2 regions of the Isoptericola haloaureus genome follow, and region 2 is predicted to be linked to the other one. Evidence: predicted binding sites of a transcription regulator. Region 2 holds the regulator's gene; the other holds the start of a gene.
What was found. The regulator LexA, encoded in region 2, represses DNA repair genes until DNA is damaged. The targets are predictions, from matches to a motif close to TCGAACANNTGTTCGA.

Region 1 (14,239 bases), on a different contig from region 2:
CGCCGTCTGCGGGGTCCGTCCTGACCGCCGGGTCCGCGCCGGCCGCCGGGGCCGTCCCGCCCGTCGGGGCGCCGTCGTCGGACGCGGGCTAGCGTGACCCGGTGACCACGACACCCGACGACGGCCCCGACGAGGCGGTCGCGCCGCTGCACGAGCCGCTGGCGCACGGGCTGCGCCCCCGGCACCTGACGATGATGGGGCTCGGCTCCGCGATCGGCGCCGGCCTGTTCCTGGGGTCCGGCGAGGCGATCGCGACCGCGGGCCCGGCGGTGCTGATCAGCTACGCCGTCGCCGGCGCGATCGTCGTGGCCGTCATGCGCATGCTCGCCGAGATGGCCTCCGCCCTGCCGGCCTCCGGGTCGTTCTCCGTGTACGCCGAGGTCGCGCTCGGCCGGTGGGCCGGGTTCCTGCTCGGGTGGCTCTACTGGTTCATGCTGATCATGGTCCTCGGCGTGGAGGTCACCGGCGTCGCCGAGATCGTCACCGCGTGGTGGCCGGCCGTGCCGCAGTGGGTGGTCGCCGGCGTCGTCGTCGCCGTCTTCGGCGGGATCAACCTGGTCGGGGTGCGGCAGTTCGGCGAGGCCGAGTTCTGGTTCGCCCTGGTCAAGGTCGCCGCCATCGTGGCGTTCCTCGCCGTCGGCCTGCTCGTCGTCCTCGGCGTGATCCCCGTCGCCGGCAGCGTGCTCGGCGACTGGGCCACGCACGGCGGCTTCGCGCCCGCCGGCGTGCCGGGCATCGCCGCCGGGCTGCTCGCCGTCGCCTTCGCGTTCGGCGGGATCGAGATCGTGGCGATCGCCGCGGCCGAGGCCCGCGACCCGCGCGACGCCGTCGCCCGCGCCACCCGCACCATCCTGTGGCGCATCCTGGTCTTCTACCTCGGGTCCGTCGCGATCATCGTGGCGCTGGTGCCGTGGGACGACGCCGACGCCCTGACCTCGCCCTTCGTGGCGGTCCTGGAGCTCGCCGGGTTCGACGGCGCCGCGCGGCTCATGGAGGTCGTCGTCGTCCTGGCGCTGCTCAGCGCCTTCAACGCCCAGATCTACGGGACCTCGCGGATGCTCTTCTCCCTCGCCGAGCGCCGCGACGCGCCGGCGGTGGCGACCCGGGTGTCCCGGCGCGAGGTGCCGTGGGTGGCGGTGCTGGTGTCGGTGTTCTTCGGCGTCGTGGCCGTCCTGCTCAACTGGCTGCTGCCGGAGGTGCTGCTGTCCGTCCTGCTCAACGCCGTCGGCTCCGCCCTGTTCGTGGTCTGGCTGCTCATCACCGTCTCCCAGCTGCGGCTGCGGCCGCACCTGGAGGCCGAGGCGCGGCGCACCGGGGTGCCGCTGCGCCTGCGGATGTGGGAGTTCCCGTGGCTGACCTGGCTCACCCTGGCGTCGCTCGTCGGCCTGGCCGCCCTCATGCTGTCCGACGACGCGGCGCGCGCCCAGCTCGTCGCCACGGCCGGGCTGGTGCTCGTCATCCTGGGGGCCCACGCCCTGCTGTCCTGGCGACGTCGGGGCCGTCCGGGTGCCCCGACGCCGCCGGAACAGTGGGAGCATGACGTCCATGGCTGAACTCCTCGCCGTGTGCCGCGTGCACGAGCTGCACCCCGACCCCGGCACCGTAGGCGTGACGGCGATCGACAAGCGACCGGTCGACGGGCGCGTGCGTGCCGGACGGTTCGGCCTGTACGCGGACGTGCAGGCGGACCGGGCGAACCACGGCGGCGTGGACCAGGCGGTGTACGCCTACGCCGAGGAGGACGCCGGCTACTGGGCCGAGGAGCTGGACCGCGACGTGACCCCGGGGCTGTTCGGGGAGAACCTGCGCACCCGCGGTCTCGACGTCTCCGGCGCCCTGATCGGTGAGCGGTGGCGGATCGGCACGGCGGTGCTCGAGGTGACGCAGCCGCGCACCCCCTGCGCCACGTTCGCGCGGCGGCTCGGGTCGCCCGAGCGGTGGGTGCGGCGCTTCACCGAGGCCAACCGCACCGGTGCGTACCTGCGGGTCGTGGAGACCGGCGAGCTCGGCGCGGGCGACGCGGTGGAGGTGGTGCGGCGGCCGTCGCACGGTGTCTCCGTCGCCGGCTGGTTCGGCGCCTGGAACGCCGGCCCCTCGGGGTTCGCCGAGGCGGCCCGCCTGGCGACCGCGCTGCGGCGCTCCGCGGACGACGACGAGCTGCGACTGAGCGAGGACATGGACACCCGGACGACGAAGGCGATGACCCGATGAGTGCCACGCACGCCCCCACCACGGCCGACCACGTCGTCCTCTGCGACGACGCCGGCCACCGGACCGGCACGTTCCCGCGGGCCGAGGTCCACACCACGGACACGCCGCTGCACCTGGCGTTCTCCTGCTACCTGCTCGACGCCGCGGATAACCTGCTGATCACCCGCCGGGCGCTGGTCAAGCGCACCTGGCCCGGCGTGTGGACGAACTCGTTCTGCGGCCACCTGCGGTGGACCGAGGAGATCGAGGACTCGATCGCGCGGCACGCGGAGCACGAGCTGGGCGGGGCCGTCACCGACGTCGCCGTGGTGCTGCCCGACTTCCGCTACCGCGCCGTGGACGCCTCGGGCGTCGTGGAGAACGAGATCTGCCCGGTGTACGTCGCGCGCGTCGACGGCGGGCTGACGCCGAACCCGGACGAGGTCTCCGAGCACGTGTGGGCGCCGGCGGCGCAGGTGCGGTCCGCCGTGGCCTCGGCGCCGTGGGCGTTCAGCCCGTGGATCGGGTGGCAGCTGCAGGCGCTCGCGGCGGTCCCGGCCGCGGAGCGGACCCCCGGAGCCCGGGTGCTGGCCGGGGCGCTCGGGCTCGACTGAGCGGAGTTCTCGACTGAGCGGAGCGCTCGGGCTCGACTGAGCGGGAGCTCTCCACAGGCTTCGCCGCACCCCTTGCGGCCCGCACGGCCCGCCAGTAGTGTCGAACACATGTTCGAGAGCGACGCTTCCCACCCGGCGCGGCACGCCGTCGGGCCTCGTCGACCTCGGACCTCGGGGTCCGCTGCGGCCTGTGCCCCGGTCGCAGCGGACCCGGCGCCCGGCGCCGGCACCCGCGTCGAGCGTGCCCTCGTGTCGCTCATGGCCCGGTCCGTCGGCGCCGTCGCCGGCGTGATCGGTCCGGTCCGCGGATCGGCGCGGCGCCCCGGACGTGCCCCCGAGCTGTGGTGGGAACCGGCGGCGGTGAGCACGGCACCGGCCGCGGGTACGCCGTCTGCGCCGTCTGCGACACCTACCTCGCTGCCTGCCCCGGGGCCGACGCCGGTCGCCGGGCCGGACGTCGCACCCGGCCCGCCGTACGGCGCCCCGCTGCACGCCCTGCTCGACGCGCCGCCCGGCCCGGAGGTCGCCCGCGGGCTCGCCGCTCTCGATCCTGCCGACCTCGACGACCTGTCCCTGGTGGAAGTGTTGGCCGCGTGGGAGCGGCTCGCGGCCTGGGCCCAGGCGGGGTCGGCGCGGGTGCTCGCCGAGTCCCTGGAGCGGACGAGGGGATCGTCCCGGCACGAGTTCGTCGTCGACGAGGTCGCAGCCCGGCTCGGTCTCAGTCGCGCGGTCGCCGAGCAGCACGTCACGGTCGCCCACGGGGCGCACACCCTGCCGGAGGTGGCCGACGCCCTGGCCGAGGGCTCCGTGGACCGGCGCAAGGCCGAGGCGCTCGTGGCGACGGGTCGGCTCCCCGACGACCGGCGTCGCGAGGTCGTGCGGGAGCTGCGCCCCGAGCTCGAGCACCTCACCGTCCGGCAGATCCGCGACCGGATCCGCCGTGCGGAGATCGCCGCGGATCCCGAGGGTGCCGCCGAGCGCCACGAGTCCGCCCGGCGCGCCCGGCACGTGACGCTCGAACCGGTCGACGACGCCATGGCCTACCTCACCGCGTACCTACCCGCGGACGACGCCGCTCGGGCGTTCGCGCGGATCGACGACCAGGCTCGACGTGCGCGGAGCGAGGCGGGGGAGGCGCGCGGCCTCGGCGAGTGCCGAGCCGACGCGATGGTGGCTCTGCTCACCGGAACAGCCGGCAGCACGGACGGCACCGACGGCCCGGACGACGCCCGCGGCCGGGCCGTGCCCTCGAGCGCGGTCGTGCCCGGCGGCGCGCCCGGCACTGCTCGTGTGCACGTGACCGTCGCGGCGTCCACGCTGCTCGGCACCGACGACCTGCCCGCGATCCTCGCCGGCCACGGTCCGATCCCGGCGGCGATGGCTCGCACCCTCGCCACCGACCCGGACGCCGTCTGGCAGCGGATCCTCACCGACCCGGTCACGGGGGTGCTCACCGACACCTCGTCCCGGAGCTACCGACCGGGACGGGCGCTGCGCGCGGCCGTCGTCGCGCGGGACGCCACGTGCACGTTCCCCGGCTGCCAGGTGCCGGCCCGGCACGCCGACCTCGACCACATCGAGCCCTTCGACGCGGCCGACGACCGTCCGCAGACGACCGGGGACAACCTGCACGCGCTGTGCCGCACGCACCACCGCGCCAAGACGGTCGGGGGGTGGGACGTCGTGCGCGACCCGGTCTCCGGGATCACGACCTGGACGTCCCCGAGCGGCCGGCGCTACCGGCGGTCCCCGCATCCGGCCGACCCTGCCGCCGGGTCGCGGGCGGATCCTGGTGGGGGACCACCCGCTCCGGGCTGACCGCTTCGGAGCTGACCCTCTCCGGGCTGACCGAGTCCGTCGTCCGCACCCGGCGCCGTGCACCACACTCGCCGACACCTGCCTACACCGCGTGGTCGTCCCCGACGAGGTTCCACGCCTCGATCGTGGGGCGGCCGTGCGCGCTGCCGAGCGCGCAGATCGCCGCGCAGCCGAGCTCGAGGTGGACGCCGAACGAGGCGTCGACGTCGAGCCAGCTCGTGGCCAGCACCCGGAGCAGGTGACCGTGGGCGACGACGAGCACGCTGCCGCCCCCGGCGAGTACTGGGCGGGCGCGCGCCAGGAATCGGTCGGTGCGCGCGCGGACCTCGGCCAGCGTCTCCCCGCGTGCTCCGGTCGTGCCGGGGTCGCCGGTGCCCGGGTCGACCGGCCCGGGGACGTCCACCCCGTCGCGGAAGATCTCGTACGGGTGCCCCAGGGCCTCGCCCACCTCGGCGGACGTGCGTCCTTCCACCGGTCCGTAGTCCCACTCGGACAGGTCGGGGTCGACGATGCCGTCGGCGAAGCCCGCCAGCTCGGCCGTTCGGCGCGCGCGGGTGAGGGGCGAGCAGAACACCGCCACCGGCGCCAGCCCGGCCAGCCGCCGTCCCGCGGCGCGTGCCTGCTTCTCACCCTCCGGCGTCAGGGGGACGTCCGTCCGACCGGTATGACGCCCGGCGCGCGCCCACTCGGTGTCGCCGTGCCGGAGGAGGACGAGCCGGGGCGAGTCCGTCGCGGGGAGGGCCATGGCCCGATCGTCCCGCATCGCGTCGGAGGTCGCGCCCGGAGGGCGAATTGTGGCAGTCTTCACACGTTTACCACATCTGCGTCCTGGAGGGCGTCCGTGCTCGTCTTCGCTCTGATCGGCGCCGCCGGTCTCGTCCTGCTCCTGCTGTCGCTCGTCGTCGGGGAGATCGTCGACGTGGGGGACGGTGCCCTGTCCGGGACCTCCCTGGGCGTCGGTGCCGTCGTCTTCGGTGCCGTGGGCTCCGTCGTCACCGTCAACGGCTGGGCCCCGTGGATCGCCTACGTCGCCTCGGCCGTCGTCGGTCTGCTGGCCGTGCTCGTGGCCCAGCTGCTCATCCGGCGGCTCAGCGCCACCGAGGACAACGCCCACGTCGACCTGGTCGGCGTCCAGGGCACGGCCATGACGGACATCTCCCAGTCCTCCGGCGAGGTCGCCCTCGACGCGGTGAGCGAGCTCGAACGTCGTCTGGCGTGGTCGATGGAGCCCATCGCCTCCGGGACACGCGTCGTCGTCCTCGAGCACCAGCCCAACAGCGTGCGTGTCGGGCCGTACCGGCCCGAGGACGCGCGCTGACCGTCACTCTCCGAGAGGAGTCGCGCTCCGGCGCGCAACCATGGACAGCTCCACCAGCTTCGTGACCACGATCGCCGTGGCCGCCGTCGTCGTCGCCTTCCTGGCGATCGGCATCTTCGTGGCCCAGCGGATCCGCCGCGTCCCGCCGAACCAGGCCCTCGTCATCGTCGGCCGGGGTGCCGGCCGCAAGGACATGGCCGGGCAGAAGGTCGTCATCGGCGGGCGCACCTTCGTCTGGCCGATCCTGCAGCAGGGTTTCGCCATCTCGCTCGAGCAGCGCCAGATCGGGATCACCGTCGAGGGCGTCGACTCGAACCGCATCAAGATCGCCATCAAGGCGTCCATCAACTTCAAGGTCCGCGGTGACGACGAGGGCGTGCGCCGTGCCGCGCAGCGCTTCCTGTCCCAGCAGGAGCTCCTCACCGAGATCATCGCCGAGTCCCTCGAGGGCTCGCTCCGCTCGATCGTCGGCGACATGTCGATCGAGGAGATCATCTCCGACCGCAAGGGTCTGTCGGACCGCGTCGTGGAGTCCACCAAGCGGGACCTGGCCGAGCAGGGGCTGCAGGTCGACATCCTCAACATCTCCGACATCTCGACGCCCGGTTCGGACTACCTGGAGAACCTCGGTCGTGCCGAGTCGGCCCGCGCGCTGCAGGTGGCCGAGGTGTCCGAGGCCGAGGCGCGCCGCGCCTCGGAGTTCGCGGCCATCGAGGCGGCCGAGCAGATCGCCGAGCGGCAGAAGGCCCTCGACCTGAAGAAGTCCGCGATCCAGGCCGACACGGACAAGGCCCAGGCGGAGGCCGAGGCGGCCGGACAGCTCGCCCGGGCCGAGCAGGACCGTCTCGTCGCGCTCCAGGAGCGCGAGGCGCTCTCGGAGAAGGCCCGCGTCGAGCAGGAGCGCCTCGACATCGAGGTGCGCAAGCCGGCCGAGGCCCAGGCCTACGCCGAGGTCCAGGAGGCCACCGCGCGGCGCGACTCGCAGAACGCCGCCACGGAGGCCGAGGCGTTCAAGCGGACCACCATCGCCGAGGCCAACAAGTCCGCCGCGATCCAGGACGCCGAGGCGGCCGCGGAGGCCGTGCGCCGTGCCGGTGAGGCCGACCGCGACAAGCAGGTCGCGCTCGCCGCGGGTATCCGGGCCGAGGGCGAGGCCCGCGCCGCCGCGACCGAGGCCGAGGGCCGTGCGGAGGCGTCCGCCACCGATGCCAAGGCCGAGGCGCTGAAGAAGTACGGCGAGGCCGCGCTCGTCCAGGAGCTCATCGAGCGCCTGCCGGAGATCGTGCGGGCCGCGGCGGAGCCGATGGCCTCGATCCAGGGGATGACGGTCGTGTCCACCGACGGGGCGTCCGCGGTGACCAAGAACGTCAGCAGCGTGCTCGGCGAGGGCCAGGCGGTCGTCAAGGAGCTGACCGGTATCGACCTCCACCAGCTCCTCAGCGGGCTGGCCGATCAGCAGGAGCGGGGCACGTCGGTGGCCGCGTCCAACGGCGGCTGAGCTCACGAGCCGGGACGCTCGGCCCCCGTCAGTCGAACAGGGTGCCGAGCTCCCAGCCCGGGCCGCTCGTCGGCGTCGACGACGCACGTCGCGCGCCGACCGGCTCGGGCTCGGGGCCGTCCACGGGACCGTGCGACGTCTCGCGGGCCGCGGAGTCGTCCAGGAGCAGCCCGTCGAGCTCGCCGCGCCCGGCCGCCCAGTCCTGGGCCGCCAGCTCGGCGAGCTCGCGCGCACGGGTGGTGAAGGGGCTGTCGACGTGGCCCCGGACCCAGCGGAACCGGACCGGCCCCGGGCGTGCGGAGATCGCCTCGTCGAGCGCCTGGACGGCGTCGCGGTGCGGGACCTCCTCGCCGGAGGCCGTCCGCCACGCGTGCGCCTTCCAGCCCTCCAACCACTCGGAGGCGCACCGGATCGCCCACTGCGACCCCGACTCGACGAACAGGGGCTCGTCGCCCGGGTGGGCCTCGACGGCGTGGCGCAGCGCGGTCAGCTCGGCGACCTGCGCCGTCCCGTCGGCGGCGCCGCCGGAGTCGAAGCGGCCGGAGCCATGGGCGACCCATGCCCAGCCGATCGCGTCGCCGTCGGTCGGGCAGGAGCCGTCGGTGCTGACAATGATCACGCCGGTGTCCCTCGGAGTCCGCGGATGCTGTCGCGTGTCGGGCGACGGGTTCCATTGTGCCTTCTCCCGGTGACATCCAGGTGAATCCTCCGGGTGCGGATCCTCCGGCGTCCGGCTCGCGGAGGTCCGCAACCCTCCCGGGCGGTCCCGGCAACCGGCGGCGGCGACCACCGGAACGCACGGACCGCCGTCGGACGCCATGATGGTGCCCCATGGACGCGACCACGCCTGCCCGCACGCCGGCCGAGATCCGCCGGTGGCGACGCTATCTCGCCGCCGAGCGCGCCGAGGCCGCCGTCTACCGCGACCTCGCCTCGCGGCGCACCGGCGAGGATCGCGAGATCCTGCTCGCCCTCGCGGCGGCCGAGAAGCGGCACGAGCAGCACTGGCTGGACCTGCTCGGCGACGACGTCGGCATGCCGCTCCAGGGCGACCTGCGCACCCGGACGCTGGCCTTCCTGGCGCGCCGGCTGGGCGGGGTCTTCGTGCTGGCGCTCGTGCAGCGCGCCGAGTCGCGGTCCAGCTACGCCGACGACGACCATGCCACCGCGCAGATGGCCGCCGACGAGCAGATCCACGAGGAGGTCGTGCGCAGCCTGGCGACCCGGGGCCGCAACCGGCTCTCGGGCTCCTTCCGGGCCGCCGTCTTCGGGGCCAACGACGGTCTCGTGTCCAACCTCGCGCTCGTGCTCGGCATCGGCGCCGCCGGCGTGACGACCGGGACGGTGCTGGTGACCGGTCTCGCCGGCCTCCTCGCCGGCGCGCTCTCCATGGGCGCCGGCGAGTACGTGTCGGTGCGCTCCCAGCGCGAGCTGCTGCAGGCCTCGACACCGGACCCGTCGGCCACCGAGGCGCTGCCGGACCTCGACGTCGACGCCAACGAGCTCGCGCTCGTCTACCGCGCGCGGGGGATGGAGGCGTCCGAGGCCGAGGCGCGGGCCGACCGCGTGCTGGCCCGGCTGGAGGCCACGGGCGTCGTCGAGGGGATCGCGGACGACGAGGAGCCCGACGACCACGAGACGCACGGCACCGCCTGGGGCGCGGCCGTGTCCAGCTTCCTCTTCTTCGCCTCCGGTGCGATCGTCCCCGTCCTGCCGTACCTGTTCGGGCTCGAGGGGACCGTCGCCGTCGTGGTCGCCAGCGTGCTCGTCGGCGTGTGCCTGATCGTCACCGGTGCGGTGACGGGGCTGCTGTCGGGGACGTCGCCGATCACCCGTGCGGTGCGTCAGCTGCTCATCGGTTTCGGCGCTGCCGGCGCCACCTACGTGCTCGGCCTGGCGTTCGGCACGAGCGTCGCCTGACGAAGGAGTAGATTGCCTCGGGTGTCATCCCCAGTCGACGTGGACATCCATCACGACCCCGAGCACGGTCGGTACGAGGCACGGGTCGCCGGTCCCCCGGGTTCGGCCGCGGAGGAGCCGCACGCGATCGGGGTCCTGCGCTACCATCGCGAGGGTGACGTCGTGGTGATCCCCGGGACCGTCGTCGTCCCCGAGCACCGTGGTCAGGGGGTCGCCGACGCGCTCGTGCGCCGTGCGCTCGACGACGTCGCCGCTGCGGGAGCGACGGTGCGACCGGACTGCTGGTTCGTCGAGACGTGGCTGCGGCACCACCCCGACTACCAGCACCTGCGGTGGCCGCAGGACTCGTCCGGCGGGAGCATGGACGCATGACCGACACCCCTGCCGTGACCGTCCGCGACGACCCGGAGCGTGGTGTCTTCCTCGCCGTGCTCGACGACGGCACCGAGGCCGGCGGGGCGTACTACCGCCACGCCGACGGCGTCGTGACCTTCACGCACACCGAGGTGCCCTCCGACTACGAGGGCCAGGGCGTCGGGTCCACGCTCGCCCGTGGTGCCCTGGACGCCGTGCGCGAGCGCGGCGAACGAGTCGTCGCGGAGTGCCCGTTCATCAAGGCCTACGTCGAACGCCACCCCGAGTACCAGGACCTGCTCGCCGGGTAGTCCCGGCTGCGGGCCGGAGCCGGCCCGCAGCGGTCGCGGTCAGGCCAGCGCGTCGGAGACGACCTGCTTCGCCTCGGCCTGCACCTCGGCCAGGTGGTCGGCGGACACGAACGACTCGGCGTAGATCTTGTAGACGTCCTCCGTGCCCGAGGGGCGGGCCGCGAACCAGGCGTCCGACGTCGTGACCTTCAGCCCGCCGATCGCCGCCCCGTTGCCGGGGGCCTCTGTGAGCTTGGCGGTGATGTCCTGGCCGGCGAGGCTGGTCGAGGCGACCTGGTCGGGGGAGAGCGCGCCGAGCCGGGCCTTCTCCTCGCGGGACGCGGGGGCGTCGACCCGGGCGTACCAGGACTCGCCGTACCGTGCGACGAGGTCGGCGTGGTGCTGCGACGGCGTCCTGCCGGTCGTGGCGATGATCTCCGAGGCCAGCAGCGCCAGCAGGATGCCGTCCTTGTCCGTCGACCAGACGCGGCCGTCGCGGCGCAGGAACGACGCGCCGGCCGACTCCTCGCCGCCGAAACCGACCGCGCCCGTCAGCAGTCCGGGCACGAACCACTTGAACCCGACGGGCACCTCGACGAGGCGGCGGTCCAGGCCGGCCGCCACCCGGTCGATCAGCGCGCTGGACACCAGGGTCTTGCCGATGGCGGCCGTCGACGGCCAGTCCGGCCGCGCCCCGCCGTACAGGTACTGGATCGCGACCGCGAGGTAGTGGTTCGGGTTCATCAGCCCGGCGTCCGGGGTGACGATGCCGTGGCGGTCCGCGTCCGCGTCGTTGCCCGTCGCGACGTCGTACGGCGCGCTGCCGCCGTCGTCCGGGCGCATGGCCTGCACGAGCGAGGCCATCGCGTGCGGGGACGAGCAGTCCATGCGGATCTTGCCGTCCCAGTCCAGGGTCATGAACGCCCAGCGCGGGTCGACCTGCGGGTTCACGACCGTCAGGTCCAGGCCGTACCGTTCGCCGATCTCGCCCCAGTAGTCCACCGAGGCTCCGCCCAGCGGGTCGGCGCCGATGCGGACGCCGGACTCACGGATGGCGTCCAGGTCGAGCACGTTGGCGAGGTCGTCGACGTAGGTCGACAGGTAGTCGTGCCGGTGCGTCGTCGAGGCGGCCACCGCGACGTCGAGGGACACCCGGTGGACCCGGGAGAGGCCGCCGGCCCGCAGCAGGTCGTTGGCGCGGTCGGCGATCCAGCGGGTCGCCTCGGAGTCCGCGGGACCGCCGTGCGGCGGGTTGTACTTGAAGCCGCCGTCGCGCGGCGGGTTGTGCGACGGCGTCACGACGATGCCGTCCGCCTGCCCCGGACCCGAGGTCCGCACCCCTCCCTCGGCGGCCGCACCGTTGTGGATGAGGATCGACTGCGACACCGCCGGGGTCGGGGTGTACGCGTCGCGCGCGTCGATCATCACCGTGACGCCGGCCCCCGCGAGCACCTCCATGGCGGTCTGCCACGCCGGCAGGGACAGCGCGTGCGTGTCCCGGCCGAGGAACAGGGGCCCGTCGATGCCCTCGAGCGCGCGGTACTCGACGATCGCCTGCGTGATCGTGGCGATGTGGGCCTCGTTGAAGGCGCCGTCCAGGGAGGACCCCCGGTGCCCGGACGTGCCGAACGCGACCTGCTGGGCCGGGTCCTCGACGTCGGGCCTGATGTCGTAGTACGCGCCGACCACCTGGTCGACGTCGATGAGGTCGTCGGGCTGGGCCACCTGGCCGGCGCGGGGATCCATGCTTCGATCTTGCCAGCAGGGGCGCGGTGTGTCTCCCCTGGACGGCGGGTGAGACGGGTCAGGACTCCTCGACGCGGCCACGGGCCGGTGCGTCCGTCTCGACGGGCCGCCGCACCGCCCGGGTGACGAGCACCAGCGCGAGGAGCACCACGAGCGTCACGAGGAGCCCGAGGGCGGTCCCGGCCCCGAGGGCGATCGCGACGTAGCCGCACAGCGCCGCCACGGCCGCGCCGCCGGCGTACGGCAGCTGGGTCAGCACGTGCGTGATGACGTTCGCCCCGGCGCCGGTGGAGGACAGGATGGTCGTGTCGGAGATCGGCGAGCTGTGGTCGCCGAGGACGGCTCCGGCCAGCACGGCGCCGAGGGCCGGCAGCAGCAGGTCGGGTTCGCCCAGGCTGTTCATGATGCCGCCCACCAGGGGCAGCAGGAGGGCGAACGAGCCCCACGAGGTGCCGGTGGCGAAGGCCATCGCCGCTGCCAGCACGAACACCACCGGTACCAGCCAGGAGGCCGCCAGGTTCGCGTCCTCGACGAGGCCGCCCAGGTAGGCACCGGTGCCGAGCTGGTCGATGAGGCCGGTGAGCATCCAGGCCAGGACGAGGATGCTCACGGCCGGCCACATGGAGCGCAGGCCCTCGACCCAGCCCCGGCCGAAGTGCCGGGCCGCGAACGCCGGGTTCGGGCCCGTGTAGCGCAGGTAGTAGAAGACGGCGGCGGCCAGACCGAGCACGCCGCCGACGAGCAGCGCCGCGCTCGTGTCCGTCGCGGCGAGGATCTCCACGGGGTCCCAGGTGCCGGCCGCCGCGTACCCGGTCCACACGATGCCGGCGAAGACGCCGACGACCAGCAGCACGAACGGGACCACGAGCGCCCGCTTGGCACCGGGGTGGTGGACGGGCAGGTCCTCGGCGAGCCGGCCGGGGATGTCGTCGTCGGGGTCGAACGGCTGGTCCTCGTGGACGGCCCGGTGCTCCTCGCGGCGCATCGGGCCGACGTCGAGCCGCAGCAGGACGGCGAGCCACACGGTCACCGCCGCGGCGATCGCGTAGTAGTTCGCGGCGGCCGCGCCGAGGAACGCCTGCACGCTGGAGGCCGTGATCGCCGAGGCCGCGACGATCGGGGCGAGGATCCCCATGATGTAGGCGCCCCAGCTCGAGAACGGCGCGAGCACCGCGACCGGCGCCGACGTCGAGTCGATGATGTACGCCAGCTTGGCCCGCGAGACGCGGTGGCGGTCCGTGACCGGGCGCGAGGCCTGCCCCACGGCGAGCGCGTTGAAGTAGTCGTCGATGAAGATGACGATGCCCATGATCGCCGGGAGCAGCTGGGCGCCTCGTCGGGTCCGGATGCGTACGACGGCCCAGTCGGCGAAGGCCTTGGTCCCGCCCGACATCATGATCAGGGCCGCGATCACGCCGAGGACCAGCGTGAACACCAGGATGTAGACGTACCAGGTGTTCACCGCGCCGTCGACCCAGAAGATGACGGCGAAGGACTCCCCGACCAGCCGCAGCGTCTCCAGCGGGTTCAGGTCGGCCACCAGCAGGGCGGCCGCCAGGACGCCGGCGCCGAGGCTCAGCAGCACTCTCTTGGTGAGGATCACCAGGGCGATGGCCAGCACCGGTGGGACGAGCGTCAGGATCGGGTAGTTCTCGAGCACGACGTCTCCTCGCGGCCGGATGGCACGACGCTAGGGCCACGGGGCGCATCCGGCATCCCGGCGGGACGAGCACGGCCGATCAGGCAACCCGGCCCGGCCACTGACCGCTCAGCCGGCGTCGAACCGGTCGTGCTCGTCGGTCTCCTCGTAGCCCGCGTCGGCGTCGATCGCCTCACCCTTGAACCGGGGGTCGGTCACCGCCGGGTCGTGGGCCAGCAGCAGCCGTGCGAACGCGTTGGGCGGGATCTGTCGGGCGGGCCGGTCGTGCCGCGGCTCCTGCTCCGGCGCGGGGGTCGTCATCGTCGCCTCCTTTGCCGGTCCCTTCCAGACTAGGCCCGCGAGGTGCCTGGGCGCGCGTGGTTGCGCAGAGCGACTTACCGTGCTCGAGGCGGGCGTCCCGACCCGTCACCGACGAGGCGACGGAGACGGTCGCATGGTCCAGCTCAGCAGTCTCTCGCGCAGGATCGCCGCCCTGCTGCTCGCCGCCGCCGTCGTGATGGTGCCCGCCGCGGCAGACGTCGCGGTGGCACCTCCCGCCGACGCCGCCGCGAGGCCGGTGGCGGCTCCGCTGAAGAACGACACCTACGTGCTGTCCTCGTACTACGGCCCGCGGTGCATGCCGGTGCGTTCGGCCTCGGCGTTCCACCGGGGCCAGGACCTCGGGGCCGCCCGCGGCACCGACGTCCGGGCCGTGGCCGGGGGCACGGTGCGGCGCGCCGGCGCCGTGCGTGGCTTCGGTCAGTGGGTCGTCGTCGACCACACGATCGACGGCGTGCGGTTCTCCTCCCTGTACGCGCACCTGATCGACGGCGACCGGCGCGTGACGGCAGG
Region 2 (14,239 bases):
CGGGGGAGAAGATGCCGGCGGCGACCTCGACGGTCGCCTCGCGTCCGGCGAGCCGCACGTCGAGGGTGCAACGCTCGTCGTCGGAGGCCGGTCGGGCCGTGAAGTAGTGGTCGCTCACAGCAGGAAGCGTAATGGGCTTCGTCGGGACGAAACCGCGTGGGATCCTTGTTGACGACGGAGAACCCATCGAGAGGACCGACTTGACCCACACCCCCACCGACCCCGAGCAGACCGCGACGGGCGCCGAGGCGACCGAGGAGCCCCGGGACGCGCAGTCGATCGCCCACGACGTGGTCGCACGCGTCCTCGCGAGAGCAGGGACGGCGCGGGCCGAGGGCGGGACCGTGCACTCCGCGTACGACGGCGACCAGCTCGACCTGGCCGAGCGCTCGGCGCTGCGTCGCGTCTCGGGGCTGTCCACCGAGCTCGACGACGTCACCGAGGTCGAGTACCGCCAGCTCCGGCTGGAGAAGGTCGTCCTCGTCGGCCTGCACTCCGGGGGCGAGGTCGCCTCCCGCGACGCCGAGATCTCGCTGCGCGAGCTCGCCGCGCTCGCCGAGACCGCCGGCTCCCAGGTGCTCGACGGCCTGCTCCAGAAGCGCGCCAACCCCGACCCGGGCACCTATCTGGGTTCCGGCAAGGCGGCCGAGCTCGCCGACATGGTCGCCGCCAGCGGTGCCGACACCGTCGTCGTCGACTCCGAGCTCGCCCCGTCCCAGCGTCGCGCGCTGGAGGACGTCGTCAAGGTGAAGGTCGTCGACCGCACCGCACTGATCCTGGACATCTTCGCCCAGCACGCCAAGTCGCGGGAGGGCAAGGCGCAGGTCGAGCTCGCCCAGCTCGAGTACCTGCTGCCGCGCCTGCGCGGCTGGGGCGAGTCGATGTCCCGGCAGGCCGGTGGCCAGGTCGGCGGCGCAAGCGCCGGCATGGGCTCGCGCGGTCCCGGCGAGACGAAGATCGAGCTCGACCGCCGCCGGATCCGCAACCGCATGGCCAAGCTGCGACGCGAGATCGCCGCGATGGCGCCGGCCCGGGAGACCAAACGTCTCGAGCGTCGTCGTCACGCGGTGCCGAACGTCGCGATCGCCGGGTACACGAACGCCGGGAAGTCCTCGCTGCTCAACGTCCTCACCGACGCCGGGGTGCTGGTCGAGAACGCCCTGTTCGCGACCCTCGACCCCACGGTGCGGCGCGCCCGCACCGAGGACGGCCGCCTGTACACGCTCGCCGACACCGTCGGGTTCGTGCGGCACCTGCCGCACCAGCTCGTCGAGGCGTTCCGCTCCACCCTCGAGGAGGCGGGCGACGCGGCGCTGCTGCTGCACGTCGTCGACGCCTCCCACCCCGACCCCGAGGGGCAGATCGACGCCGTCCGCGAGGTGCTGTCCGACATCCCCGGGGTGGAGGACGTCCCCGAGATCGTCGTGCTGAACAAGGCCGACCTCGCCGACCCCGTCACCGTGGGACGGATCCAGCGCCGCGAACGGCGCACCGCCGTCGTCTCGGCGCACTCCGGCGAGGGGATCGCCGAGCTCAAGGCGCTGATCGCCGACGCGCTGCCGCGCCCGGCCGTGGAGATCGACCTGGTCGTGCCGTACTCGCGCGGCGACCTCGTGCACCGGGTCCACGAGCACGGCGAGCTCGCCGACGAGGAGTACCTCGCCGAGGGCACGCGCCTGCGCGGACGGGTCGACGCGGCGCTCGCGGCCGAGCTGGACGCCGCGGCCGTCTGAGCGCTGTGGACCCGTCCGGCGGGGTCGTCGGTCGCCCGTAGGATCGCACGGTGACCTCGTCCGACCCCGCCGCCGCACCCGACGTCTCGACGCTGCTCGACCGCGCGGTCGGGGCCCTCGGCGGCAGCCCGCGCGAGGGCCAGCGGGAGATGGCCTCGGAGGTCGCGCGGGCCATCGACGACGGGCGGCACCTGCTCGTGCAGGCCGGCACCGGCACCGGCAAGTCCCTGGGCTATCTCGTGCCCGCCGTGCGCCACGCGGTGACGCAGGAGGAGCGGGTCGTGGTGTCGACCGCCACGCTCGCCCTGCAGCGCCAGGTCATCACCCGGGACCTGCCCCTGGTGGCCGACGCGGTGGCGCCGGCCCTGCCGAGGCCGCCGCGGGTCGCCCTGCTCAAGGGGTGGCACAACTACCTGTGCCGGCACAAGATCACCGGCGGCTACCCGACGGACGACGCCACGCTGTTCGACCTGCCGCCCGACCCCGGCCCGGGCGAGGGGGCAGCCGCCGAGCAGCACCCGGCCACCCCGCGCGGCGGGGACGCGGCGTCGGACCGGCTGGCCGACCAGGTGCGTCGGCTGCACGCCTGGGCCGAGGAGACCGACACCGGGGACCGGGACGACCTGGTCCCCGGCGTCCCGGACCGTGCCTGGCGGCAGGTGTCGGTCACCTCCCTGGAGTGCCTCGGTCAGCGGTGCCCGGTCTTCGACGAGTGCTTCGCCGAGCAGGCGCGCGCCACCGCCCGCGAGGCCGACGTCGTGGTCACCAACCACGCCATGCTGGGGATCGCCGCGTCCGGGAACCAGCACGTCCTGCCGGAGCACGACGTGCTGGTGGTCGACGAGGCCCACGAGCTCGCCGACCGCATCACCTCCGCCGCGACGGTCGACCTGTCGGCCGGCACGGTCGAGCACGCGGCCCGGCTCGCCCGCCGGCACGGCGGCCGGACCACGGACGACCTCGACGCCGCCGCCCAGGGCCTGGCGCAGGTGCTCGCCACGGTCCCGGCCGAGCGGTACCCCCAGGGGCTGCCGGAGTCGTTGCACACCGCCGTGTCGGCGGTGCGGGACGCAGCCCGCGGCCTGCTCGCCGAGCTGCGGCCGGAGCCCGGTGCCGAGCCCGACGCCGGTATCCGTATGGCGCAGTCGGCGATCCAGCAGCTCTTCGACGTGGCCGAACGCATGGCGGCCGAGGACACGAGCGACGACGTCCTGTGGTGCTCCCGCCCGCCCGCCGACGCGCCCTGGGGCGACGGGGTCGCCCGGCTGCACGCCGCGCCGCTGGCCGTCGCGGGGCTGATCAGCTCTCAGCTGCTGACCGAGCGCACCGGTGTCCTGACCTCGGCCACGCTGACGCTGGGCGGCAGCTTCGACCCGCTGGCACGGTCCCTCGGGCTCGCCGCCTCCACCGGCGACGACGACGGCGACTGGCGCGGGATCGACGTCGGCAGCCCGTTCGACTACCGCCGCCAGGGCATCTGCTACGTGGCCAAGCACCTGCCCGCGCCCGGGCGCGAACCCACCACCGAGGCGCAGCTCGACGAGATCGCCGGACTGGTCGAGGCGGCCGGCGGGCGCACGCTGGGGCTGTTCTCCTCCCGCCGCGCCGCGACGGCCGCGGCCGAGGCGATGCGCGAGCGGCTGGACGTCCCGGTGCTGTGCCAGGGCGACGACCAGCTGCCGAGCCTGGTGGCACAGTTCGCGGCCGATCCGGCGACGTGCCTGTTCGGCACGCTGTCCCTGTGGCAGGGGGTGGACGTGCCGGGGGACGCCTGCCGGCTGGTCCTCATCGACCGGGTACCGTTCCCGCGCCCCGACGACCCCGTCAAGGCGGCCCGAGCTCGCGCGGTCGAGCAGTCCGGCGGCAACGGGTTCATGCAGGTCGCCGCGACGCACGCCGCGCTGCTGCTGGCGCAGGGAGCCGGGCGGCTCATCCGCTCCCAGGAGGACAGGGGCGTCGTGGCGGTCCTGGACCCCCGCCTGGTCACGGCACGGTACGGATCCTTCCTCACCCGGTCCCTGCCCGACTTCTGGCGGACCACCGACCAGGATCTGGTCCGCGGTGCACTGCGGCGGCTCGACACATAGTCTGTCCTGCGTGAACGCACCCCGCAGCACGACCAAGCTCGCCGTGGTCGGCGCCGGATCCGTCGGCGCCACCCTCGCCTACGCCGCGCTGGCGCGCGGTACCGCGCGGACCGTCGCGCTGATGGACGTCAACAAGTCCAAGGTCGACGCCGAGGTGCTCGACCTGCAGCACGGCGGCATGTTCGTCCCGGAGGCCGAGGTGATCGGCTCGGACGACGTCGAGGTGTGCCGCGGCGCCGACGTGGTCGTCGTGACCGCCGGGGCGAAGCAGCAGCCGGGGCAGTCCCGCCTGGACCTCGCCGAGGCCACCATCGGCCTCACGCGCAAGATCCTGCCCGGTCTGGTCGAGGTGGCCCCGGACGCGATCTACCTGATGGTCACCAACCCGGTCGACGTCGTCACCTATGCGGCCCAGCAGATCTCCGGCCTGCCGCCGGAGCGGGTCTTCGGGTCGGGCACCGTCCTGGACTCCTCGCGGCTGCGCGCCGCGCTGGCCGAGCACTGCGGCGTGGCGACGGCCAACGTGCACGCCTACGTCGCGGGGGAGCACGGCGACTCGGAGATCGCGCTGTGGAGCTCGGCGCGCATCGCGGGCGTCCCGCTGCTGGAGTGGGAGCACCTGCCGGGCCGGCCGCCGCTGGACGACGCGGCGCGGGCGGCCATCGCCCGCGACGTCGTGGAGTCGGCGTACAAGGTCATCGCCGGCAAGGGGGCCACCAACTACGCGGTCGGCCTCGCGGCGACGCGCATCGTCGAGGCGGTGCTGAAGAACGAGCACCGGGTGATGCCGGTCTCGACCCGGGTGGACGGGTTCCACGGGATCGACGGCGTCTGCCTGTCGATGCCCACCCTGGTCGACTCGCGCGGTGCGACCACCGTGATCGACACGCCGGTCTCCGACGAGGAGGCGGCCGGTCTGCGCGCCTCGGCCGAGAGCGTGCGTGCCGTGCTGCACCGCTTCGGGCTCTGACCCGCCCCGGGTCCGGCGCGGACCACCGCACCGGACCGCCAGGCGCCCGGTCGACCGACCGGACGGCACGCCGTCAGAGGCTGCGGAGCACCGCCACCACGCGACCCAGGACCTGCGCCTCGTCGCCGGCGATGGGGGAGTAGGCGGGGTTCTGCGGCAGGAGCCAGGTGTGCCCGTCCGCCTGCTTGAAGGTCTTGACCGTCGCCTCGCCGTCGATCATGGCGGCCACGATCTCGCCCTGCTCCGCGACGTTCTGGCGTCGGACCACGACCCAGTCCCCGTCGCAGATCGCGGCGTCCACCATGGAGTCGCCGGCGACCTTGAGCAGGAACAGCTCCCCGTCGCCCACGAGCTGGCGCGGCAGCGGGAAGACGTCCTCGACGACCTGCTCGGCCAGGATCGGCCCACCGGCGGCGATCCGTCCGACGAGGGGGACGTAGGACGGTGCCGGCGTCTCCTCGCCCTCGCCGTCCGGCGTCGGCGCGGCGGGCACGGGCGGCGCGGGGGGCGCTGTGGTGCTGGCGGTCCGACCGGTGTCCGGGTCGACGACCTCCATCGCGCGCGGCCGGTTCGGGTCGCGGCGCAGGTAGCCCTTGCGCTCGAGCACGGTCAGCTGGTGCTTGACGGACGAGGGGCTCGCCAGGCCGACGGCCTCGCCGATCTCGCGCATGGTGGGCGGGTAGCCCCGTGACTCGACCGACTCGCGGATCGTGGTGAGCACGCCGCGCTGGCGTGCCGTGAGCCGGTCCGGTCCGGGGGCGAGCTCCGAGACCGACGCCAGGCCGTCGCCGGTGCCCGTCCCGTCGTTGTGCTGTCGCGTCGTCATGCGTCGCTCCCGTCGTGCCGTGTCTGGGTGCGGGGACGGGTCCGCCGGGGTGAACCCGACATTCCTGCCATCCCGCTGCGGTCAGCCTAGGCCAGATCACCTGCGACATCAAACATCTGTTCGACATCTCTCGACTCGTGTCGCCGTGTCGTGGTACTAATAAAACACGTGTTCGACGAACATGTGTTCCACGAACGTCTGTACGAACGAACTCGAGCCGGAGGGACAGGCGTCATGACCACGATGACGGCACACCCGATCAGCGTGCAGGACAGGTGGGGGCTGACCGGGCTGCGGCTGACGGCCCGCGGACGGGTCGTGCTGGCCGTGCTGGCGCTGGCGGTCAGCCTGCCGCTCGCCTTCGCCGGGGGGCAGGCGGTGGCGGGCTCGCCCGGTGAGCCCCTGGAGGTCCGCCTGCACACGGTCGCGCCCGGGGAGACGCTCTGGGACTTCGCGGCGCCCCTGACCGACCCCGGCCAGGACGTGCGCGACGTCGTCGCCGAGCTTCGCGACCTGAACGGTATGACGGAGTCGTCCCTGCGGGTGGGGCAGGTGCTGGTGCTGCCGAGGTCGTAGCCGGCGCGGGCTGTGTTGCACCGGAGGCGGGCCTGCGCATACTTTCGTCGGGCAGCCGGGCAGGGGCCCGGCACCGACCGCAGGAGACCTCGGATGCACTGCCCTTTCTGCCGGCACGCCGACTCGCGCGTCGTCGACTCGCGGACCTCGGACGACGGTGCGTCGATCCGCCGACGCCGTCAGTGCCCCGAGTGCCAGCGTCGGTTCACGACGATCGAGACCGCGAGCCTGTCGGTCGTCAAGCGCTCCGGCGCCACCGAGCCGTTCAGCCGCGAGAAGGTCGTCTCCGGGGTCCGCAAGGCCTGCCAGGGCCGGCCCGTCAGCGGCGACGACCTCGCGCTGCTCGCACAGCGGGTCGAGGAGACGTTGCGCTCCAGCGGCAGCGCCGAGATCGACGCCTACGAGATCGGTCTGGCGATCCTCGGACCGCTGCGGGAGCTGGACGAGGTGGCGTACCTGCGGTTCGCCTCGGTCTACCAGGACTTCGACTCCCTGGAGGACTTCGAGGCGGCGATCACCTCGCTGCGGGCGGAGCGACTCGAACGCGAGTCGTCCGCCGCGCAGCGTGCGGAGGGGTGAGCGCGCCTCAGTGCGCGGCCGGACCCGGAGGGAACTCCGGCCGGTCGAACGCGTCCCGGATCCGCAGGCGCACCGTGGTGTCCATCGCCATGAGCTTGCTCGAGGCGCCGCGGTGGGTCACGTCGGAGATGTCGGTGACCACGTAGCCGAGCTCGCCGTGCGTGGCGAGCATCTGGGCCTCGATGTTCGCGCCGTGGTCGGCGAAGACCTGGTTGACGGCCGCCAGCACACCCGGCACGTTGCGGTGCAGCAGGGCGATACGGCCCACACCGGTGTGCTCGAGCTGCAGGTTGGGCAGGTTGACGGACAGCGTGGTCGATCCCGTGAGCAGGTAGTCACGCAGCTTCTTGGCCACGAACAGACCGATGCTCTGCTGGGCCTCCTCGGTCGACCCGCCCACGTGCGGGGTGAGGATCACGTTGTCCAGGCCGCGCAGCGGCGACTCGAAGTGGTCTCCGCGCTTCTTCGGCTCGGTCGGGAAGACGTCGACCGCGGCCCCGGACAGGTGGCCGCTGAGGATGTGCTCGCGCAGCGCCTCGACGTCGACGACGAAACCGCGCGAGAGGTTGAGGAAGATCGCGCCCGGCTTCATGCGGGCGAACAGGTCGTCCCCGAACAGCCCGGCGTTCCCGGCGCGTCCGTCGACGTGGATCGTCACGGTGTCGGAGACCTCGAGCAGCTCGCCGAGGGTCTCGACCCGACGGGCGTTGCCGAGGGCCAGCTTCTCGGAGGTGTCGAAGAAGACCACGTTCATGCCGAGGTTCTCGGCCAGCACCGACAGCTGGGAGCCGATGTTGCCGTAGCCGATGATGCCCAGCGTGCGGCCGCGGACCTCGTGCGACCCGTCGGCCGTCTTGTCCCACACACCGTCGTGCAGCGCCTTGTCGCGCACCGTCAGCCGGCGGGTCAGGGCGATGATCTCCGAGACGGCCAGCTCGACGACAGAGCGGGTGTTGGAGAACGGGGCGTTGAACACGGCGACGCCGTGGCCGGCGGCGGCCTCGAGGTCGATCTGGTTGGTGCCGATCGAGAACGTCCCGACCGCCAGCAGACCGGGGGAGGCCTCGATCACCCGGCGGGTGACCTGGGTCTTGGACCGGATGCCGAGGATCTGGAAGTCCGCGAGAGTCTCGATCAGCTCGGACTCGTCGAGGGCACCGGGTCGGGTCTCGACCTCGATGCCCGCCGCTTCCAGGATGGCGACGGCGTCAGGGTGGATGTTCTCGAGAAGGAGGGCGCGCAGCACGACCCTATGGTGCGCCTCCCGGGGCGTCGGGGCCAAACGTGTCTCACCCCTCGTGCACGAGCCCCGCCGGCAGGTCCGCGGCGTGCACGACGACCAGACGCTGGGTGGGGCGCGTCATGGCCACGTAGAGGTCTCCCCAGCCGCCGGCGCCGGCGGCCACGGCCGCCGGCTCGACGACCACGACCGCGTCGAACTCGAGCCCCTTGATCTCTCGCGGCGGGGCGACGAGGACCTGGGCGTCCTCGGGGCGCTGCCGGTCCAGCCGCGCGGCCTCGTCGGCGCCGAGGGCGTCGGCCACCGCGGCGGCGACCGGTGCGCGCAGTCCTGCCACGGCGTCCTCGGGGGCGATGACGGCCACCCGTCCGGCGCCGTCGGGGTCGACGTGCTCGCGCGCCTCGGCGGCGACGCGGCGTGCGGTCTCGGCGACGAGGTCGTCGGTGGGCGCGACGACGAGGGCGTCGGCCACGTCGCGGGCGGCCGTGAGCGGGGACACGGGCAGCCCGGCCTCGACCGCGACACGCTGCGCGGTCGTGGCGACCTCGGCCGGGGTCCGGTAGGAGACCGTCAGCTCGTGCAGGCGCCAGCCGTCGCGCAGGACCGACCCGAGGGTCTTCTGCCACGAGCGGGACCCGGCCGCGGACGAGGTCTGCGCGACGTCCCCGACGATCGTCAGGGAGCGGGTGGGCACCCGGCGCACCAGGGTGTGCCACGCCATCGGGCTGAGCTCCTGCGCCTCGTCGACCACGACGTGCCCGTAGGTCCACGACCGGTCCGACGCCGCGCGCTCCGCCGTCGTCAGGGTGGGTCCGGACTCGGCGAACCGCGCCGCCAGGGTCTCGGCGTCGACCATGCCCTGGCCCGCGCCGGAGCTCTCCAGCATCTGGCGGGCGTACTCGACCTCGGCCGCGCGGCGTGCCTCGGCGGCCTGGGCCTCGGCCCGCGCGACGGTGTCGTCCTCGCCGAGCAGCTCGGCCGCCTCGTCGAGGATCGGCACGTCCGACTCGGTCCAGCGTGCGCCGCGGTCGCGGCGCAGCGCGGCCCGCTCGTCCTCCGTCAGCTCCGGTGCTGCCTCCGCCAGCCGGTGCGGCTTGGCCCACAGGTCGGCCACGAGCCGCTCGGGCGTGATCGGGAACCACGCGAGGTTGATCGCCACCCGCACGTCCCGGTCCGAGCGCAGGTCCTCGGTCAGCACCGCGAGGTCGTGCTCGGTCACCTCGCGCTGGGTGCGCTCGCGGTACTGCTCGACCAGCTTGCCGAGCATCTCGCGCACGAAGGTCGCGCGCGCCTCGTTGTGCGGCTTGTGCGTGCGGCGGGCGCGCGCCATCGCGTCGCGCACGTCCCGGCGGCGCACGTGCAGCTCGACGCCGTCGATGCGTACCGGCACGTCCTGCGCGGGGACGCGCTCGCGGGCGCGCACGGCCCGCTTGATCGCCGCGCGCCAGAGCAGCCGGCCCTTGATCTCCGCGGCGGCGGGCGTCTCGACGCCGTCCGCGGTCAGCCCGGGCAGCAGCTCGGCGATCGTGGTCGACACCACGCCGGTCTCGCCGAGGGAGGGCAGCACCTGGTCGATGTAGCGCAGGAACGCACGGCTGGGACCGACGAGCAGCACGCCGGAGCGCTCGAGGAGCCGGCGGTGGGCGTACAGCAGGTAGGCGGCGCGGTGCAGGGCCACGGCGGTCTTGCCGGTGCCGGGCCCGCCCTGCACGACCACGGCCCCGCCGAGCTCGTCGCGCACGATGCGGTCCTGCTCGCCCTGGATCGTCGCCACGATGTCGGACATCCGGCCGGTCCGGCGCCGCGCCAGCGACGCGAGCAGCGCGCCCTCGCCCGACAGCGTGGAGACGTCGAGCCCGTCGTCGACGGCGTCGAGGTCCAGGACCTCGTCCTCCAGACCGGTGACGGTCCGCCCCGTGGTCACGACGTGACGACGTCGACGCACGCCGTCCGGGTGCCGTGCGGTGGCGCGGTAGAAGGCCTGGGCGGCGGGCGCGCGCCAGTCGGTGAGCAGCGTGCGGTGCTCGTCGTCGGTCAGGCCGATCCGGCCGATGTACCGCTCCTCGCCGGTCTCGAGGTCGAGCCGCCCGAAGGCGAGCCGGTCCTCGACGGCGTCCAGGCGGGCCGCCCGGTCCGCGTACATGGTGGCGAAGGCGTCGCGCTCGCTGCGGTTCTGCGGCGACCCCGACGGCCCCTCGCGTCGGACCGCCGCGAGCCGCTCGCGCGCGGTGGCGCGCAGCTCGTCCAGTCGCTCGTAGAGGCGGTCGACGACCACCTGCTCGCGCGCCAGCTCGTCGTGCCTGCCCGCCACGCGTCCTCCCGGTGCTGCTCGGTGTGCGGCCGACCATCATTCCACGTCCGGGCGCCCTGTCGTGCGTGCGGTCGGGGTGATGTGCCACGACGCGCCGCCCGCGGCCGGTGACGTGGAGCACACTGGCGCATAGGATCACCCGCATGAGCAGCGGCGACGGGGATCACGACGGCGCCGAGCCGGCGCACGGGTCGCTGCCGTGCGTCCTGCTGGTCGAGGACGACGACGGCGACGCGGTGCTGGTCGACGAGCTGCTCTCCGACGCCGAGATCGACGTCGAGCTGCGCCGTGTCGTCTCGGTCTCCGAGGCCGAGGACGAGGTCGCCACCGGCTCGGTGGACTGTCTCGTGGTCGACCTCGGGCTCCCGGACGCCGTCGGTCTGGACGCCGTGCAACGGCTGCGGCGGGCGGGCACCCGGCACGCCGCGCCGCCCGCCCTGGTGGTGCTGACCGGACTGGGCAGCGTGGACCGGGGCGTCGAGGCGGTCGCGGCCGGCGCCGACGACTACCTCGTCAAGGGCGAGGTCGGACCGGACCTGCTCGGGCGGTCGTTGCGGTACGCCCTGCAGCGGCGCCGGTCGGTGGCCCAGGAGCGCGCGCTGTACCGCAGCGAGGTGCGGGCGGCGGAGACCGAGCGCCTCGAGAAGGCGCTGCTGCCCCGGCCGCTCGTCGAGGACCCCGCGGTCTCGGTCATGGTGGGCTACCTGCCCGGCGGGGAGGGGCTGCTGGGGGGCGACTTCTTCGACACGGTGGAGACGGCGGACGGCCGGGTGCTCTCGGTCATCGGCGACGTGGCGGGCCACGGGCCGGACGAGGCGGCGCTCGGGGCGACCCTGCGCACGGCGTGGCGGACGCTGGTACTCACCGGGACGCCGCCCGAGGAGATCTTCGCGGGGCTGGAGACGGTGCTGCGCACCGAGCGTGCGCGGCCGGAGATCTTCGTGACGCTGTGCCAGGTGACGATCGCCGCCGACCGGTCCACCGTCGACGTCTGTCTCGCCGGGCATCTGGCGCCCATGCTCCTCACGGGGCCCGTCGGCGGCGTGCGCTGCAGCGTCGTGCGTCCGGTCGAGCGCGGCCGGGCGCTGGGCGTCCCGGTACCCGGGGGGTGGCCGACGCAGCGGATCCCCCTCGGCGAGCCCTTCGCCGTGCTGACCTACACCGACGGACTCGTGGAGGCGTCGCTGGCCGCCGAGGATCCTCCCGGTCCCGCGGCGGGTGGACGACGGCGCGGGGCGCTGCGCGTGGGCTTGGCCGGCCTGGCCGACCTGGTCCAGGACGAGCTGGACACCGACGGGATCGTCGGGATCGTCGAGCGCGTCCTGCGCCGGGTGCGGCGGCTGCACGGCGGCCCGCTGGTCGACGACGCCGCGATGCTGGTCGTCGGGTGGACCGGTGCCGACGACGTGCCGGGGGAGCGGTCCTCGACGCTGGCCGACTCGGTGGAGTGGGCCCGATGAGCGCGTCGAGCTCGGTGCTGGACCGCGTACGCCGGCTGCTGCGGTGGGCGACCGTCGCTCTCGTCGGCGGCCTCGTGGTCGCGGTGGTCGCCACGCTGTTCTCGTTGCAGCTGCTGACCGCGGGGGCGGACGCCGAGGCCATCGACGACGCCAGGGTCTGGAACGAGGTGCTCCTCGCGGTCGTGCTGCTTCTCGGCGGTGTCGGCGTCGCGGTGGCGTTCGCGGTCTGGCGGGAGGTGCGCGTGGGCCTCACGACGCCGCTGGCCACCCTCGCCTCCGAGGTGCGCGCCGCCAGCACGGGAGAGCACGACCACGAGATCCCCCTGGTCGGCTCGGGCGAGGTGGCGGCGTTGTCGCGCGACGTCGAGGACATGCGGCGCGAGCTCGTCGCCCAGGTGGCGGACGCCCGGGCGGCGCACCAGGAGGTCGAGGACGCCCACGTGCGCCTGCGGCAGCAGGCCGCCGAGCTGGAACGGTCGAACCGCGACCTGGAGCAGTTCGCCTACGTCGCCTCCCACGACCTGCAGGAGCCGCTGCGCAAGGTGGCCAGCTTCACCCAGCTGCTGCAGAAGCGCTACGGCGACCAGCTCGACGACCGCGCCGACCAGTACATCGCCTTCGCCGTGGACGGCGCCCACCGCATGCAGCGGCTCATCCAGGACCTGCTGAGCTTCTCCCGGGTCGGCCGGTCGGGGGAGAAGCGCGAGCGGGTGGACCTGGCGGACGCCCTGGACCACGTCCTGGCCGACCTGTCCGAGCGCATCGCGGACAAGGGGGCCGAGGTGACCACCGACCCGCTGCCGGTGGTGGAGGGCGAGCGGGGCCCGCTGACCATGCTGCTGCGCAACGTCGTGGGCAACGCCCTGAAGTTCTCCCACCCGGACCGGCCGCCCCGGGTGCACCTGTCGGCCCGCCGGGTCGCCGGACCGGAGGGCGACGAGTGGGAGCTGACCTGCGCGGACAACGGGATCGGCATCGACCCGCAGTACGCCGACCGGGTGTTCGTGATCTTCCAGCGGCTGCACCCCAAGGAGGTGTACAGCGGCACCGGCATCGGCCTGGCCCTCGTCAAGAGGGTCGTGGAGCACCACGGCGGCCGGGTGCGGATCGACACCGGCGTCACCGAGGGGACGACGATCCGCTGGACCCTGCCGGCGTCCGACTAGGGTGTCGTCCATGACGGAGCAGCAGGTCGGAATCGAGGTCCTCCTGGTCGAGGACGACCCGGGTGACGTGCTCATGACCCGGGAGGCCTTCGCCGAGCACAAGGTCGCCAACCGCCTCTGGGTGGTGTCCGACGGCGTCAGCGCGCTGCAGTTCCTGCGCAAGGAGGGGGAGCACGCCGAGGCGGCGCCCACCCCCGACCTGGTCCTGCTGGATCTGAACCTGCCGCGCATGGACGGCCGCGAGGTGCTGGCCGAGGTCAAGCAGGACGCGGCGCTGCGCCACATCCCCGTGGTCGTCCTGACCACGTCGGAGGCGGAGGAGGACGTCCTGCGCTCCTACAGCCTGCACGCCAACGCGTACGTGACGAAGCCGGTCGACTTCGAGCGCTTCATCGACGTCGTGCAGCAGATCGACGAGTTCTTCGTCTCGGTCGTGCGCCTGCCGCAGCGCTGAGCGACCCGGCCGGGATGATCTGACCGCCGCCGTCGGTTGTGGCCCGCGAGGGGTGCGACCGCACCCGGCAGCTGGTGCGAAGGAGGAACGGTGCAGGACCCGCAGAGCATCTACGAGGTGGATCACGACGCGGTGGAGCGCACCCTGGGGACGTCCGAGGACGGCGGGCCCGCGTCGGCGCCCGTGCTCGTGCACGCGGTGCGGGGCTTCGTCGACGCCGGCGCCGCCGGTGAGCTGGCGGCGGAGCACCTGCTGGAGCGGTTCACGACGACCCGGCTGGTCACCTTCGACGTCGACCGGCTCGTCGACTACCGCTCGCGGCGGCCTCCCATGACGTTCGACGCGGACCGGTGGGCCGGCTACGACGCCCCGGAGCTCGTCGTCGACCACCTGGTCGACGACGAGGGCACGGGCTTCCTGCTGCTGCACGGCGTGGAGCCGGACCTGCAGTGGGAGCGCGCCGCGGCGGCGGTGCGCGGGATCGTCGACGAGCTGGGCGTCTCCCTGACCGTGGGCCTGCACGGCATCCCGATGGCGGTGCCGCACACACGCCCGCTCACCCTGACGGTGCACGGGACCCGCGAGGGCCTGGTCGACGACCACGCCTCCTACTTCGGCCGGGTCCAGGTGCCGGGGTCCTGGGAGGCCCTGCTCGAGTACCGGCTCGGGGAGACCGAGCACGACGCCATGGGGTTCGCGGTGCACGTGCCGCACTACCTGGGGCAGTCGCGCTACGTGCCGGCGGCCGTGGTGGCCCTGCAGCAGCTCGAGAAGGCGACGGGGCTCGCCCTGGCCACGGGCGGGCTCGACGAGGCCGCCGGGCAGGCCCGTGTGGAG

Region 1: V5O49_RS14550 (HNH endonuclease signature motif containing protein) is a predicted target of LexA. The motif match lies at 2,905-2,920, and genes of this name have one in related genera.

Annotation. Positions count from the first base shown of each region.
Region 1 is NZ_JBAGLP010000118.1:946,622-960,860, reverse strand. It holds gene V5O49_RS14570 (TetR/AcrR family transcriptional regulator) at 1-92, shown strand, start outside; gene V5O49_RS14565 (amino acid permease) at 102-1,553, shown strand; gene V5O49_RS14560 (MOSC domain-containing protein) at 1,546-2,211, shown strand; gene idi (isopentenyl-diphosphate Delta-isomerase) at 2,208-2,804, shown strand; gene V5O49_RS14550 (HNH endonuclease signature motif containing protein) at 3,063-4,622, shown strand; gene V5O49_RS14545 (histidine phosphatase family protein) at 4,705-5,367, opposite strand; gene V5O49_RS14540 (hypothetical protein) at 5,464-5,940, shown strand; gene V5O49_RS14535 (flotillin family protein) at 5,981-7,438, shown strand; gene V5O49_RS14530 (RNase H family protein) at 7,467-8,057, opposite strand; gene V5O49_RS14525 (VIT1/CCC1 transporter family protein) at 8,270-9,358, shown strand; gene V5O49_RS14520 (GNAT family N-acetyltransferase) at 9,380-9,730, shown strand; gene V5O49_RS14515 (GNAT family N-acetyltransferase) at 9,727-10,023, shown strand; gene pgm (phosphoglucomutase (alpha-D-glucose-1,6-bisphosphate-dependent)) at 10,063-11,748, opposite strand; gene V5O49_RS14505 (Na+/H+ antiporter NhaC family protein) at 11,807-13,408, opposite strand; gene V5O49_RS14500 (hypothetical protein) at 13,517-13,708, opposite strand; gene V5O49_RS14495 (SH3 domain-containing protein) at 13,842-14,239, shown strand, end outside.
Region 2 is NZ_JBAGLP010000116.1:330,063-344,301, reverse strand. It holds gene V5O49_RS07045 (class I SAM-dependent methyltransferase) at 1-118, opposite strand, end outside; gene hflX (GTPase HflX) at 201-1,733, shown strand; gene V5O49_RS07035 (ATP-dependent DNA helicase) at 1,784-3,820, shown strand; gene V5O49_RS07030 (L-lactate dehydrogenase) at 3,831-4,790, shown strand; gene lexA (transcriptional repressor LexA) at 4,864-5,616, opposite strand; gene V5O49_RS07020 (LysM peptidoglycan-binding domain-containing protein) at 5,851-6,192, shown strand; gene nrdR (transcriptional regulator NrdR) at 6,286-6,771, shown strand; gene serA (phosphoglycerate dehydrogenase) at 6,779-8,017, opposite strand; gene V5O49_RS07005 (HelD family protein) at 8,061-10,322, opposite strand; gene V5O49_RS07000 (PP2C family protein-serine/threonine phosphatase) at 10,466-11,782, shown strand; gene V5O49_RS06995 (sensor histidine kinase) at 11,779-12,948, shown strand; gene V5O49_RS06990 (response regulator) at 12,959-13,402, shown strand; gene V5O49_RS06985 (PAC2 family protein) at 13,493-14,239, shown strand, end outside.